2 regions of the Clostridium sp. DMHC 10 genome follow, and region 2 is predicted to be linked to the other one. Evidence: riboswitches for the same ligand, from Rfam matches in the RefSeq annotation. Region 2 holds a riboswitch; the other holds the start of a gene.
What was found. A riboswitch is a leader RNA that binds a small molecule or an ion and turns the genes downstream of it on or off. The one in region 2 is predicted to bind cyclic di-AMP.

Region 1: it holds a riboswitch for cyclic di-AMP, as region 2 does, so the genes downstream of both, AGR56_RS09930 (cell wall hydrolase) here and AGR56_RS13125 (cell wall hydrolase) in region 2, are expected to answer to the same signal.

Annotation. Positions count from the first base shown of each region.
Region 1 is NZ_LGVB01000015.1:1,641,346-1,644,562, reverse strand. It holds gene AGR56_RS09940 (secondary thiamine-phosphate synthase enzyme YjbQ) at 1-246, opposite strand, end outside; gene AGR56_RS21770 (hypothetical protein) at 320-457, opposite strand; gene AGR56_RS09935 (alanyl-tRNA editing protein) at 420-1,487, opposite strand; cyclic di-AMP (ydaO/yuaA leader) riboswitch at 1,698-1,895, shown strand; gene AGR56_RS09930 (cell wall hydrolase) at 1,900-2,658, shown strand; gene AGR56_RS22760 (hypothetical protein) at 3,104-3,217, shown strand, end outside.
Region 2 is NZ_LGVB01000015.1:2,275,254-2,278,470, reverse strand. It holds gene AGR56_RS13130 (NAD(P)/FAD-dependent oxidoreductase) at 1-833, shown strand, start outside; gene AGR56_RS13125 (cell wall hydrolase) at 889-1,464, opposite strand; cyclic di-AMP (ydaO/yuaA leader) riboswitch at 1,468-1,585, opposite strand; gene AGR56_RS13120 (hypothetical protein) at 1,587-2,630, opposite strand; gene cdaA (diadenylate cyclase CdaA) at 2,870-3,217, shown strand, end outside.

The DNA.
Region 1 (3,217 bases), 630 kb from region 2:
TCCTTCTGCATGCTTATAATTCCAATCTATTGGAAAAACCTTATTCAAAGTTTGTATTATATCACTAGCAACATCTGGATCTGTATTTTCATTTATAGTAATTCCCGCCGTAGTATGTGGACAAAATACAGTCAAAGTGCCATTTTGTACTTTACTTTCCTTTAACGATTTTCTAACCAAGTCAGTTATGTCTAAAAACTCTTCATTTTTATAAGTTTTTAATGAATACTCAAATAAATTATTCATACAACATACCTCCATATTCAATAACCCTTAGATTTATGATTTATCTTTTTAATGTTTCAAAGCACTATTTCTCCTATATTGCCTTTTCCTTTAAGAATTCTACGAACCTACTTAAATCTTCTTTATTTGAAAAAGCTGCTTGTGCCCTCTTAGGACTTCCACCACCTCTACCATTAAATCCTTTTATATTTTCTTTGAATATTTTTTCCACACTGTACACTATCAATAGCATTTTGTGCAAAAATAATTCTGTTGTCTTTACCTGATGTCAATATGACAACTGCTTCTTCATCCTTTAAACAATCATATATACTCTCTATAAAATCAAAATCCCTATCTTCATAATGTGCCGATATAAGTTTTGAATGTGAAGATTTTAAAAGCTTTTCTGATTCTATTTTAGCTTCATTTTTTTTATACTCAGAAACTTCTTTTCTAAGGTTCATGATCTCTTCATTTTGAGAATTCACTCTATCTACTAGTTTATCTTCCTCTGTCGAAAATAACTTTTGAAGCTTACTTATTATGTCGTGTTCCTTCATAACGTGTTTAAGCGCTCTTTCTCCACATTTGAAATAAACTCTTGTCATTCCTTTATACTTTTCTGTTTTTAATACTTTTACTATTCCTACTTCACCTGTTCTAACAACATGTGTTCCACAACATGCACTGTAATCAACATCACCAAGCTGAACTATTCTTATCCTACCCTCTGCTTTTATAGCTTTTCTAAGAGGAAGTTTTTTCGCCTCATCCTTGCTCATAAAATAAGTTTTTGTAGGTACATTCATATAAATATAATTATTTACTTCTTCTTCAACCTTTTGAACCATAGATTCATTTACTTCTTCCATGTCTATATCAATTGTTATGTAATCTTCGCCCATATGAAAGCCACAGTTAACTCCCTTATACAATTTAAAAAATGCTGCAGATAAAAGATGTTCTCCTGTATGCTGTTGTATATTATCTCTTCTCCTAAGAAAATCGACCTTACATTTTGCTATTTCGCCATCAGGTTTTGTATTCATAACATGATAAATTACATCATCCTTTTCGCGAACATATTCAACTGGCATTCCATTTATAGTACCTAAATCACAAGGTTGACCACCACCTTCAGGGTAAAAAGGTGTTTTATCCAAAACAACTTCATACTTATTATTTTTTTCTATTATGTCTAATATCCTTCCTTCTCCCTCACACACGTAAGGATCATCATAAAACATTTTTTCAGTCATAAAATCATCTCCAAAACATTTTCTTTATTAATACCATTTTAGAGTATTTATTTCTACTGTGCAAGAAAAAGAAAATTTTACTTGAATTAATAGGAAAATAAGTATATAAAATCAAATGAAATTAATCTATATTTTTGTTGTTTTAAAAATGTATTTACTTATTTACCATAAATACTCCATAGTTTTACCACAAAGTATATGTTAGAATGTCAACTATACTTGCCGAATCTTCTAAACGAAGTACGGGGGATCACATTTGGGTGAATCCTTTAGAACAATATACAATAAACTAATAGTCAATAAGAAAATTTCAAAAGTTTTCTTATTATTTAACTATATGTTCCTAAAGGTAGGGTGCCTTCAACCCGAACCCGCAAGCTAACCTCGGAGGCAAAATAGAAGGAGGATACTTATGAATAAATTAAAATTTTTAGCTATTGGTGCTTTTATAGCCATAGCCGGAGCAAATTCAAGCAATGTACATGCTGCAACTTACAGTGTTAAAAGTGGAGATTCTCTTTACACCATAAGCAGAAGCTACAGTACAAACACAAATTACCTAATTGGTTCTAATAATTTAGCTAGCAGCACAATATATCCTGGACAAACTATCAAGGTTCCGGATACCGTTTATACAGTTAAAAGTGGAGATTCTCTATACCTTATAGCACATAAATTTGGTGTAACCTTAAATAATCTTAGATGGGCAAATAATATATGGTCAGATTACATTTATGTTGGACAAGCCTTAGCTATTCCTGCTAGAAGTAGTTCACAAGTTTCAGTATCACCTTATGTAATCTCATGTACAAGTTCCGAAGTTGATTTGCTTGCAAGACTTATAAATGCAGAAGCCGGTGGTGAAAGCTATACTGCAATGAAAGCAGTAGGAGCAGTAATAGTCAATAGAGTTAAAAGTGGCACCTTCCCAAATACTATTACAAAAGTTATCTATGATACTCAATATGGATACTATCAATTTACTCCAGTTGCAAATGGAATGATAAACAAGTCTGCAACTACAGATTCACTAAATGCCGCAAAAGAAGCTCTTAGAGGCGCTGATCCAACAAATGGAGCTTTATACTTCTATGATAATACTGCAACAAATACATGGCTTAGATCAAAACCAGTATCCTTAATCTCAGGGAATTTAATATTTGCATTCTAATATATATGGTTATCGACTCAACTATTAAGTTATACATGTCTCATAATGCCCAGAACATGGCGTTTTGAAACATGCATAACTTAAGTTTCGGTACGGTAACCCTTTAGTGAAACTACTGTAAAACTCAAACTATATATGTACCAAAATACCAATTTTCAAGGGATTATGGTGTATATATAGTTTGTAGTTAAGCTAGTTTCACTATAGATGTTTTTTTCTAGTTTACAAATATAATTGCACAATTTATAGTCTTAAAAATAAACGTTTAACACAGCTAATTCCAGAGGATAAAAGCCCTCTGGAATTTTATTTTATACATACTTTCATTAAAATAAAATTTATTAGTAATATTTCTCTTGAAGTAATTGCAAAATAATGATATAGTATAAGTGCAACCGCTTGCATTGATTATAATTTAAATAACTATTTCAAAGAAGGTGAATAAATGGGTAATTACGTAAAAGTAGATGAGTGGAATATAATCGAAGATGGCTTACACCTTGGCAACAATAAAATATATGAAAGCATAATGAGCATAGGTAATGGTAAAATGGGGCTT
Region 2 (3,217 bases):
GAAGCGGACCTGCAGGATTAGAAGCTGCCATTAATGCTAAAATTAGAAATAAAAAAGTAATAATCTTTGGAAATGAAAATTTAAGCAAGAGTTTAGTTTTAGCACCCAAAGTTAATAACTATTTAGGTTTTTATGGCTTATCAGGTGTGGAACTTAAAGATAAATTTAAGGAACATATAGATAAGATGGGTATATCTATAAATGTAGAAAAAGTAAATACCATATATGCTATGGGTGAGTATTTTTCAATTATGACAAGCAAGGAAAATTATGAGGCTAAAACTGTGATACTTGCTCTTGGAATGGAGCACACAAAACCGGTAAAGGGAGAAGATATACTTCTTGGAAGAGGTGTAGGATATTGTGCAACTTGTGATGCACCACTTTACAAAGACAAAATTGTTACAATAATAGGTTATAATAAAGAAGCTGAGAGTGAAGCAAATTATGTAAGTGAAATTGCAGCCAAAGTATACTATGTTCCTATGTATAAGGATGAGTATGGGCTTAACTCAAATATAGATATAGTAAAAGATTCTCCAGTTGAAATTACAGGACAAAATAAAGTAGAAAAGTTAGTTTTAAAAGCTGAAGAGATAGTTACGGACGGAGTTTTTGTACTAAAAGATAGTGCACCTCCAGAACAGCTTGTTCCTGGACTTCAAATGGAAAATAAACATATTAAGGTTAATAGAAAAATGGAGACAAATATCAAAGGATGCTATGCAGCAGGAGACTGCACTGGAAAGCCTTATCAATATATGAAAGCAGTTGGTGAAGGTCAAGTTGCTTCACTTAATGCAGTAGACTATTTAAATCAGAGTAGAGAGTAAAGATTAGAGAGTAAAGTTAAGAATGAACTTCTGAACTCTACTCTCTACTGTATTTTTAAGGTACTACAAAGAATACGTGTTTGCCTATAATTTTTATATTGTTCTTTTTTATATTATTCATCCATGAGGATGTTGATAACTGTGGATTATAAAAGTAAATTGCTTTTGGAGTAGGATCTTTTCCAGATAAGGCATCAAATACAGCAGAGTAACATTCTTTATTTGGTGTCACTGGTATATCTCCATCCCTAACACATGAAAAAGCATACTTTTGTTTAACGACATCTGTAACTGATTTTGGAAACTGAGGATTTTGAAGTCTGTTTAAAATTACAGATGCAACTGCAACTTTACCCTCATAAGGTTCAGAGCAGCTTTCAGCATATACAACCTTAGCCATTAAATCTACATCTTTGTTTGTAATGTAAATAGATTGACCATTAAAATTAAAAACCTGTACCGCATCGACCTTCTCTTCATATAAATTTTTTGCATTAGTATTGTTTTGAAAATGTAAAAGTTTATACTCTTTTGAACCCTCCTTAACTGGCGAAAACGCTTTTGCATAATTTGGGAATAAAAAACTTCCCATAAAAACAAATAATACAATAGCCCAAAAAGTTTTTCTCATTAAATTTCCTCCTTTTATTTACGAGGTTAGCTGACGGGTTCGGTAAAGGCATAACCTACACATAAATGTGATTCACCCCAAAACATGGTTTCCCCGTTTTTGTTAAACTTAGGCTATTGATATTATGCACAAAAATAAAAAAATAATTCATAAGTAAAATAAAATAAAGAAAATTTATTTATTTTTTTCTGAAATGTATTTTTTTCAAAAGCGTTATAATCTCTAGTGGTCTTCTTAAAAGCATCCCTAGCTTCCTTGTAAATGTCATTTATATCGGAGGAAGAAACACTGGCGTCTTTTAAATTTGACTCGTAATTTAGTGCAGAAATAAAGTTGTTAATATAAGAAACATAATCATTTAAAACTAAATTGAAGTCTTTGTAAATATCAATCCTATTTGAAGGAACTGATAAATTTTGAAAATTGTTTTCTAGATTTATAAATTCAGCATCATTTTTGTTTATTTTGTCAAATGCATAATCATAGCTTATGATTTTTTTACGAGTTTTAGTTGCATAATCTGAAAAATCGGTTCTTATAAGATTAAATTGAGTGCATATAGCATCCATAGTGTTATCAAAATCACTGCTCATGGAAAGGCTAAAGTTTTTATCAGTTTTATTTCTCTTTCTTATTGTAAAGTAAGTTTGAAAAGAGTCTATAAATTTTAAAGTGTTATCCGGAAGAGAAAATTTTTCATTGTTTATTGTAATTTTTGAATAGTATTTTGTTGATAAATTCTTGTATGTATTAAGTGAGTTCATTGAAGCATCAATATCTGGAGCATCTGGATTATTTGCACAGGCTTCAAGCTGTTTGTATAATAGAATGTTATTCTTAATGCCATTTTTTAAATTAAAGATTAAAGTTTTATACTTATCATTTATGTTTAACTTTGACAGCTTTGAAGCTTCTTTTGTTAATGCAGTTGATATTTTTTTTATATCTTTTCCAGTTTGTTTTGAATCAAGTTCCTTTGAATTTAAACTAGCTGATTTTTCATTTGCTTTTTTTATTTCATCGGTTATTGTTACTATAGCTTTTTCACTGGAAGTGTATTTATTTAAATTAAACAGACTATAAACTATAAAAATTGTTAAAAATACTATTGCAAGTAAGGAAAGTATGTACAGCAGTATTTTTATTTTAGCGGATTTAATATTCACAATAATTACCTCCTCAAAAAATATATATATAAGATTATATGAATAATAAACTTGCAAATTACACTTTGAAGAAAATTAAGAAGGTAATTCGAAATTGTAAAAGGTTTTTAAATAATAATATATATATACTATAATAACTTTTGGTAGTGTATAATTATATTTAAGGAATAATAACTGAATTGTTTAAACTGTATTTAATAAGATTTTTACAAATGTACTTTATACTAGGAGGTGAGAATATGGAATTTATAGATATTGTAAACAGTGCAGTTAGGGGAATAACTATTTGGTCCGTAATGGATATTATCGTGGTATCATATATTTTTTATAAAGGTTATATGCTTATAAAAGAAACAAGGGCAGTACAGCTTTTAAAAGGAATACTTTTAATTATACTTTTAATTCCAATAAGTGATTTATTGCATCTCACAATGTTAAACTGGATATTACAAAGAACAATAACAATAGGTGTTCTTTCTATAATAATTATATTTCAACCTGAGATAAGAAGGGCACTTGAGCAGCTGGGAAGAACTGCTTTTAATGAATCTCATATACTTGAAAATGAAAAGGAATATGAAAAACTA